Regions from separate parts of the Burkholderia sp. MSMB0856 genome, predicted to be linked through region 2. Evidence: riboswitches for the same ligand, from Rfam matches in the RefSeq annotation. Region 2 holds a riboswitch; the other holds the start of a gene.
The links. Region 2 has a riboswitch for manganese ahead of WS87_RS18490 (sodium:calcium antiporter). Riboswitches for the same ligand answer to the same signal wherever they lie in the genome.

Region 1 (4,693 bases), on a different replicon from region 2:
TTGCCGCTCGACACGTACAGGCCGGACAGCGTCGTGTTCTGGTCCGGCGCGCACGCGCTGTCGAGCGTGAGCTCGAACGTGTCGGGCACGTTTTCGACGGTCAGCCCGTGTTCGTGCACGCGCACCGCGCCGTACGGCGCGCCGTCGAGGTGTGCACCGAGGAATTCGAGCGCTTCGCCCAGCAGCTCCAGATGCGGCGTCGGCGCCGCGTCCGGATTGCGGCGCACGCGCATCGTATTCCTGACGATCGTGCGGGCCGGCGCGAGATCGAATTCGAGCGCGACGGAATCGATGAGGAAGGCCGGCGGCGTATAGTCGGCGCGGCGGATCACAGTGGAGGATGCGTTGTCGGACATGGTCGTCGAGATCGGTGGAATGGGGATCGGGCCCGCGGCGCGGGCCGGGCGAACCGGGCCATTGTACAAAGGCTGGCGGCTGCGTGCCGGGCGAACTTTTTACCGGTTTTGGCTGTCCGCGTATTATCGGCATCCCGTGCGGTTCGCGCGGTGCGACGAACGGATGACGGAGCGACGAGGATCGACATGAAACATGAATGGATTCAACGGAGTGCGGGCTGGGCGGCGGTGCTGTGCGTGGCGCTGCTGACGGGCTGCACGAGCTATGTGACGACGCAGGTCACGGCCTTCTCCGACTGGAGCGGCAGCGACGCGACACGCACGTACGCCTTCACGCGCACGGATGCGCAGAAGCACAGCATCGAGCAATCGACTTACGAGCCGATCGTCGCGAACGAGCTGTCCGCGTATGCATTCAGGCAGGTGCCGGCTGCGCAGGCCCGCTATCTGATCGGGCTGGCCTACGGGGTCGGCAGCGATCTGGTGACGGTGCCGCAGCCGGTTTACTACGACCCGTGGTTCATGGGGCCGGGGCCGTACTGGCGGGGCGGGCCGTGGGGCCCGTGGGGGCCCTGGGGGCCGATGCCGGCCGGCTACGTCGCGCAGACCTATCAGGTCTTCGACTACACGCTCGGCATCCGGATCACCGAGCGCGCGACCGGCAAGGAAGTCTACAACGTGACCGCGCGCACCACCGGCGATAACGGTGCGCTGCTGTATGCGATGCCGTTCCTCGCGCGCAGCGCGCTCGCCGATTTCCCGTTGGCGAACGGCGCGATCCGCACGGTGCGGTTGCCGGTCGACAAGCGCGGCGGCCCGGCCGCGCCGGCCGCCAACGAGCGTGCGGTGCCGGCCGTGCCGGCATCGGGGGCGGCGGTCGCGAAGTAATGCGGTATCGACACCGGCGCGGCCGCCCGGCCGCGCCACGTGCCTGCGCGCGTCACGCCCCGACGCCCAGCAGCGCCAGCGCGCCGAGCACGACGAACAGCACGGCCGCGATGCCGTGCACCAGCTTCGTCGGCAAGCGGTGCGCGAAACGGTCGCCCAGCAGGATGGCGGGCACGTTCGCCAGCATCATCCCGAAAGTCGTGCCGGCCACCACGCCGATGTAATCCTGGAAGCGCGCGGCGAGCGCGACGGTCGCGATCTGCGTCTTGTCGCCCATTTCCGCGAGGAAGAACGCGACGAGCGTCGCGCCGAACACGCCGAGCCGCGAGCGGTTGGCATTGGCTTCGTCCGCATCGAGCTTGTCCGGCACAAGGATCCACAGCCCCATCGCGATGAACGAGAACGCGAGCGCCCAGCGCATGATCGACGGCGTGACGAGCGCGCCGAGCCATTCGCCGAGTGCGCCCGCGAAGCCGTGGTTCACGAGCGTCGCGACGAGCACGCCAAGAATGATCGGCACGGGCTTGCGATAGCGCGCGGCCAGCACGAGGGACAGCAGTTGGGTCTTGTCGCCGATTTCAGCGAGGGCGACGGCGCCGGTGGAGATCAGGAAGGCTTGGGACACGTATGGGGTTCCACGGGCCAGTGTTGTGCGTGCGAGCGACGATCCGCCGCGCGCCGGGCCCTGATGCGGCGCGCAGTGAACCATCGGTCTCGCCAGGCCTTCGTGGCTGCGTCCGCCATGGCCGAAAGGCCAAGTCTGTTGACGGACGCCTCCGTCACGATGCGCGCCGTTGGCGCGGGGCATCGAGCGGAGCGGCTACTCCCCAATGAGCGGCGAATTCTAGCACGCCGTGTGGCGTGCGCGATGCGAATCCGGTTGCGCCGGCATGCGTCGCGACGCATGCCGGCGCAGGCATGGGCGAGCGCGCGCGTTACGCGGCGGCGGTGCGGCGTGCGGCGCCGCGCTCGTGCACGAGCTGGCCGGCCGCATACGTGCGGTACACGGCGCGGTCGTCGCCGAGCAGTGCGAACGCGAACAGCAGTTCCTCGAGCGACTCCGCGCGTTTCGTGCGGCGCGCGAGCAGCGGCGTGGCCTGCGGGTCGAGCACGACGAAGTCGGCTTCGGTGCGCGGCGCGAGCGTGCCGACGGTGTCGGCGAGGTCGAGCGCCTGGGCGGCGCCGGCCGTCGCGAGCCAGAACATCCGCGTCGCGGTCAGGTGGTGGCCCGACAGCCGCGCGACCTTGTGCGCCTCGTTCATCGTCTGCAGCATCGAGAACGACGTGCCGCCGCCGACGTCGGTGGCGAGCGTGACGGGCACGTCGAATTCGCCGGCCTTGTCGAAGTCGAACAACCCGCTGCCGAGGAAGAAGTTCGACGTCGGGCAGTGTGCGACGACGGTGCGCGTCTCGGCCATCCGGCGACGGTCCTCGTCGTCGAGGTGGATGCAGTGGCCGTACACCGCGCGCGGGCGCAGCAGTCCGTAACGATCGTAGATGTCGAGATAGCTGCGGTGGCCGGGGAACAGCTCGGCCACCCATTTCACTTCATCGACGTTTTCCGCGACGTGACTCTGCACGAACACGTCCGGATGGCGACGCGCGAGTTCGCCGCATGCCTCGAGCTGCGCCTCGGTGGACGTCGGCGCGAAGCGGGGCGTCAGCGCGTACATCTGGCGGCCCTTGCCGTGCCAGCGGCCGATCAGCTCGGCGCTGTCGTCATAGCCCGATTGCGCGGTGTCGCGCAGGAATTCGGGGCAGTTCCGGTCCATCAGCACCTTGCCCGCGATCATCCGCAGGTCGCGCGCGTCGCTTGCCGCGAACAGCGCGTCGGCCGACTGCTTGTGCACGGTGCAGTAGACGAGCGCGCTCGTCGTGCCGCAGGCGAGCAGTTCGTCGACGAAGAAGTCGGCGACCTCGCGCGCATGTTCCGGATCGCCGAACTGGCGCTCGGTCGGGAACGTGTACTTGTCGAGCCACGGCAGCAGGCCGGGCGCCGGCGACGCGATCATGTCCGTCTGCGGATAGTGGATGTGCGTGTCGATGAAGCCGGGCACGATCAGCTTGTCGCGCAGGTCATGGACGACCGCGTCGCGCGCGAGCGTCGCGGCGAGCCGCGCATGCGGGCCGGCCGCGACGACCTTGCCGTCGTCGACGATCAGGAGGCCGTCGGTCTCGTGGTTCGCGGCCTGGCTCGACTGCGCCGGGTCGCCGTTGAAGGTCAGCAGTTGGGAACGGAAAGCGGTTTGCGTCATGACGAATGGTCCTGCATCAAGGTAAGGCGAACAGAAGAAAGCGGTCGGCGCCGCGCGGGCGACGGCATGGCGGGTGCTGCCCGGGCATGCGCGACGCGGCGAAGCGCGAAGGCCGGGGCGCCGCGGATGGCGAGCGCGCACGCGAGCGTGGCGGCATGTGCGGCGGCATGTGCGACCGGCACGGCGGCGAGCTGCATGACGAGCCGCCACGACAGGCTTCGGCGCGCGACGTCGCACAACGCCGTCGCCACGCGGGCGACGGGCGCGACGTCGGCGCGCGCGCGCGGGGCACGCACGCGGCCGGCATGGCGCAGGGTCGAGCCGGTCGCCACGAAGCGGATGTCGTCGACGTGTTTCATCTGTCTAGCGAACCTCGATGCCGGCCGTCACGCGGCTTGCCAGTACGAATCGAGACGCGCGATCAGCGCATCGCGCTGCGCGGCGTCGACGAACGACGCCTCGAAGCCGTTGCGGATCACCGCGTGCACTTCGGCGTCCGTCAGTTGCAGCCCGTCGACCGTCGCGAAGTAGTTGTCGTTCACGTAGCCGCCGAAATAGGCCGGATCGTCGGAGTTGATCGTCACCGCGACACCCCGATCGAGCAGCGCCTTCAGCGTGTGTTTCGTCATGTCGTCGAACACGCACAGCTTCAGGTTCGACAGCGGGCACACGGTCAGCGCCGTGCGCGTGCGCGCGAGGCGTTCGACGAGCGCCGCGTCCTCGATGCTGCGCACGCCGTGGTCGATCCGGTCGACCTTCAGCACGTCGAGCGCTTCGTGGATGTAGGCGGGCGGACCTTCCTCGCCCGCATGCGCGACGAGCTTCAGCCCGAGCGCACGCGCCTTCTCGAACACGCGCGCGAACTTCGTCGGCGGATGGCCGAGCTCGGACGAATCGAGACCGACGCCGATCAGCCGGTGGCGATAGCGTTCGAACAGCGGCAACGCGGATTCGAACGTCGCGAGCGCATCTTCTTCGGACAGGTGGCGCAGGAAACACAGGATCAGCTTGCTCGACAGCCCGCGCTGCTCGGCATCGGCGAGCGCGCGGTCGATGCCGGCAACGACCGTCTCGATCGGCACGCCGCGTTCGGTGTGCGTCTGCGGGTCGAAGAACAGCTCGGTGTGGACGACGTTGTCGGTGAGTGCGCGTTCGCAGTACGCGGCCGTCATGTCGTAGAAATCCTGCTCGGTC
Region 2 (4,693 bases):
CCCGTGCGTGATCGCCGTGCTCATGCCACTCGCCGTGCGCGCTCGGCATCGCATGCGACGCGGCCTGGGCATCGACGCCGGGCCCCGCATGCGGTGCGGCAGCGGCAGCGCCCGCGCATGGCGTCGACACGGTCGCGAACGACTGGATCGGCACGCACAACGCCAGCAGCACGACGAGGATGAATTTGCGCCAGTACGACATGGATGCGGAATCAGGCAGACAGTGACCGGATGAACGGGAGCGGCGCCGCGACGACGCGCTCCGGATACAAGACGGCCGCAGCTTATCGCCGCCGGCGTGACGACGACATGGCCGAAACATGACCGAATTTTCATGAAGTACGGCGACGCATCGCACGCACGCTTCATGACAATTCCGTCATCCGGCGGTCATCTTTCGCGCACGCGCTGCGCCGTAAGCTCACGCGTTACACTGACCGGCTGGAATCACGAACGGCCTGCTCCACCATGCGGATACTGATAGTCGAAGACGAACCCAAGATGGCGTCGTACCTCCGCAAGGGGCTGACGGAGGCGAGCTACACGGTCGACGTGGCCGAGAACGGTCAGGACGGGCTGTTCCTCGCGCTGCACGAGGATTTCGATCTCGTCGTGCTCGACGTGATGCTGCCGGAACTGGACGGCTTCGAGGTGCTGCGGCGGTTGCGCGCGCAGAAGCAGACGCCGGTGCTGCTGCTGACGGCCCGGGAGGCGGTCGAGGACAAGGTCACGGGGCTCGAACTGGGCGCCGACGATTACCTGCTGAAACCGTTCGCGTACGCGGAGTTCCTCGCCCGCATCCGTTCGCTGCTGCGGCGCGTGCCGCGCAATTCCCGCGAAATCCTGCAAATCGCCGATCTCGAAGTCGACCTGATCAAACGCCGCGTGCGGCGCGCCGACGCCCGCATCGACCTGACCGCGCAGGAGTTCGCGCTGCTGCAGCTGCTCGCGGAACGCGAGGGCGAGGTGCTGACGCGCACCTTCATCACGTCGCAGATCTGGGACATGAATTTCGACAGCGACACGAACGTCGTCGATGCGGCGATCAAGCGCCTGCGCGCGAAGATCGACAACGCGTACGAGAAGAAGCTGATCCACACGATCCGCGGGATGGGCTACGTGCTCGAGGATCGCGCGTGACAAGCGGCCCCGCGCCCTATTCGCTGCTCCGGCGCCTGACGCTCGCGTTCGCGGTCGTGGCCGCGCTCGTGTTCGCGCTGACCGGCGCATATCTGTATCGCTCACTGTCCGCCGAGTTGACCCGGCGCGACGACATCGAGATCGCCGGCAAGCTCAACCAGTTCCTGCAGCTCGCGCGGGCAAGCGGCTCGACCGCCGCGTTGCGCGCCGATCCAGCCGTCTTCCATGAAGTGCTGCTTTCGCATCCGGGCGTCTATCTCGGCATCTACGACGGCGCGAACCATCCGCTCGTCGAACACACCGACGAAGCCGGCCACACGCTCGCGTCGGTGATCGCGCGGCCGCAGCCGGCCGGTGCAGCGGGCGCGGCGGCCAGCCCGTTCACGTGCTCGCCGCCCGGCATCGGCACGTCGCGCTGCGTCCGTGCGCGCGCCACGCTGCCGTCGGGCGAAACCGTTCAGATCGCGCTGGCGCGCACGGCGGCGGATCGCCAGTCGCTGCTGGAAAGCTATCGCGTCGACATCTGGCTCGCGGCCGCGCTCGGCGCGCTGCTGGTCGGCGCGCTCGGGTACGCGGTCGCGTCCCGTGGCCTGCGTCCGGTCGAGAGCCTCGGCCGGCAGACGTCGCGCATAGAGGCGCACAACCTGACCGCGCGCCTCGATGCACGCGGCGGCCCGATCGAGCTGCGCGAGCTCGCCACGTCGGTCAACCGGATGCTCGACCGGCTCGAGCGCGCGTTCGTGCGGCTGTCGCAGTTTTCGTCCGATCTCGCGCACGACATGCGCACGCCGCTCGCGAACGTGATCAGTTCGTCGCAGGTCACGCTGTCGCGTGCCCGCACCACCGAGGAATACGAAGCGCTGATCGATTCGAATATCGAGGAATGCGAACGGCTTCAGCGGATGATCGAGAACATGCTGTTTCTCGCGCGCACGGACAATGCGCAACAGCATCTGAAGACGGTCGAACTCGACGCGGGCAACGAATTGCGCCGGCTCGCGTCGTATTTCCAGGCGCTGGCCGACGAGACCGGCGTGCGTCTCGACGTGCACGGCGCCGCGCCGGTCGTCGCGGACGCGACGCTGTTCCGGCGCGCCGTCAGCAACCTCGTCTCGAACGCGCTCGAACACGCGGAAGCCGGATCGACGATCGAGCTGGCCGTATCGACCCGGCCCGGCTACGCGGTCGTCGAAGTCACGAACCGCGGCGTCGCGATTCCGCCCGAACAGATCGAGCGGATCTTCGAGCGCTTTTACCGGATCGATTCGTCGCGGCACGGCGCGGCGCGCAACACCGGGCTCGGGCTCGCGATCGTCAAGTCGATCGTCGAACTGCATCGCGGCAAGGTCGAGGTCGCGAGCCGCGACGGACGGACGACCTTCGCGCTGCACTTCCCGGCCCGCGTTTCGTGACATGCGGACGATGCCGCCGCGCGCGCATGCCGATTGCTTCCCACACTGCACGGGCATCCGTCACGACGCGGCTTGACCGCGCGCTTGCCGAAAGCGGCCGGCTCGGCTAGACTGGCCCTCGTCTTTGGGGAGTAGCCTGCTTTCCATCCCCGGAAAGCGAACGCGTCAACACACTCGGCCTGCGGCCGTGGCGCATTCGGCCGAATCGGTCTGGCGAGACCATCGACGCATCGCGTCGTTCCTGGTCGGACGTCGGCAGATGCGTCATGGTTCGTCCACGTCCGACCACGGAGTCCCCATGTTCCTTCCAGCCTTCCCCCAGCATTTCGTTCGCTGCGTCCGTTCCGCCCCTGCCGGCGTGCCTGCCTGCGGAGGTGCCGCATGACGTTGATGCTCGTCGAACTGGCGTTCATGCTGATCGTCATCCTGGTCGCCGCCGAACTCTTCACGAATGCGCTCGAACATCTCGGCGAGCGGCTGAAGATTTCGGAAGGCGTGACCGGTTCGCTGTTCGCCGCCGTCGGCACCGCGCTGCCCGAAACGATGGTGCCGTTGCTCGCGCTCGCGGGCGGCACGTCGAACGCGGCCGTGAACGAGGAAATCGGCGTCGGCGCGATTCTCGGCGCGCCGCTGATGCTCGCGACGCTGACGACCTTCCTGATGACGCTCGCCGTGATCCGCTCACGCGGGCTGACCGGCACGATCGCGCCCGAGCGCACCGGCTTCGTGCGCGACCTGAACTACTTCATCGCCGCCTTCACGCTCGCCACCATCGCGATGTTCGTCCCGCATCACGTGTGGGCGGTCCGCGCGCTGCTCGCCGCGATGCTGGTCGGCATCTACGTGATGTACGTCTTGATGACGTTCCGCGCGTCGACGCAACTCGTCGATGCCGGGCACGGCACCGAGGCGCCGCATGCGATGTTCCTGTCGCGCATCGGGATGCCGACCAACCTGGCGACCATCGCGCTGCAACTCGCGCTCGGCGTCGCGTTGCTGGTCGGCGGTGCGAAGGGCTTCATTCACGGCGTCGAGGGCGTGTCGCACCTGCTCGGAATTTCTGCGCTGCTGCTGTCGCTGATCATCGTGCCGATCGCGACGGAATTGCCGGAAAAGGTCAACAGCGTGCTGTGGATTCGCCGCAAGAAGGACACGCTCGCGTTCGGCAACATCACCGGCGCGATGGTGTTCCAGGGCACGCTGCTGCCGGCGATCGGCATCATGCTGACGCCTTGGGAACCGCGCCCCGAAGTGCTGACCGGCGTGGTCATCACGCTCGCGGCGGCGGTCTGGCTGCGCGTCAATGCGCGTGCGCGCGGGCTCGCGATCTGGGCGTTGCTGGCGAACGGCGCCGGGTACGTCGGCTATCTGTTCGTGACGCTGACGCGCTGAAGGCGCGGATCGGGCGGTCGCCCGACGACGCTCGATGCGGGCGGCCATGCCGCCCGCCTTCCCGCGCTTACGACACCTTCACGAGCTTGACGATCGTCAGCGTGCCGTTGACCTTCTCGATGCGGACCTTCACCTTGTCGCCCGCGTGAACCTCGGTGAGCATGGCCGCATCCTTCGCCTTGAACGCCATCGTCATCGGCGGCATCCCGACGTTCTCGAGCGCGCCGTGCTTCAGCGTGATCTTGCCGCTCGCGAGGTCGATCTTCTTCACCTCGGCATCGGTCAGCACGGCATTCGATTCGGCTGCGGCACCTGCCGACATCTTCATGCCGGACATGTCCATCCCCGACATGTCGCCCGCGGCCAATGCGGGTATGGCGAACGCGCCGGCGGCGAAAACGGCGGCGGCGCTGGCGATCAATTGATTCATCTTCATCGAGATTCTCCGGTTGGGGTGGATGGCACGTTCATGCCGTGAGGAACTGCATCGGAATGCCGCTGACGGCTCGCGCCTCGCGCGCGACGGCGCTGAAGCAGAAGCCATGCGGCGGGAATGACGAACATCGACAGCAAAGGCGCGGTGACCATGCCGCCGACCATCGGCGCAGCGATACGCTGCATCACTTCGGAGCCGGCGCCGTGTCCGACCATGATCGGCACGAGGCCGGCCAGCACGACGGCGACCGTCATCGCCTTCGGCCGCACGCGCAGCACCGCGCCTTCGCGAATCGCGTCGAGCAGCACCGCAT

Region 1: it holds a riboswitch for manganese, as region 2 does, so the genes downstream of both, WS87_RS13040 (TMEM165/GDT1 family protein) here and WS87_RS18490 (sodium:calcium antiporter) in region 2, are expected to answer to the same signal.

The regions. Positions count from the first base shown of each region.
Region 1 covers NZ_CP013427.1:2,534,879-2,539,571, reverse strand. Annotated here, with positions in the region: gene pepN (aminopeptidase N) at 1-356, opposite strand, end outside; gene WS87_RS13045 (DUF4136 domain-containing protein) at 543-1,244, shown strand; gene WS87_RS13040 (TMEM165/GDT1 family protein) at 1,297-1,869, opposite strand; yybP-ykoY riboswitch at 1,961-2,085, opposite strand; gene guaD (guanine deaminase) at 2,180-3,499, opposite strand; gene WS87_RS13025 (hypothetical protein) at 3,496-3,858, opposite strand; gene WS87_RS13020 (adenosine deaminase) at 3,886-4,693, opposite strand, start outside.
Region 2 covers NZ_CP013428.1:198,197-202,889, reverse strand. Annotated here, with positions in the region: gene WS87_RS18505 (hypothetical protein) at 1-202, opposite strand, end outside; gene WS87_RS18500 (heavy metal response regulator transcription factor) at 469-1,140, shown strand; gene WS87_RS18495 (heavy metal sensor histidine kinase) at 1,137-2,552, shown strand; yybP-ykoY riboswitch at 2,667-2,842, shown strand; gene WS87_RS18490 (sodium:calcium antiporter) at 2,934-3,944, shown strand; gene WS87_RS18485 (copper-binding protein) at 4,012-4,380, opposite strand; gene WS87_RS18480 (efflux RND transporter permease subunit) at 4,377-4,693, opposite strand, start outside.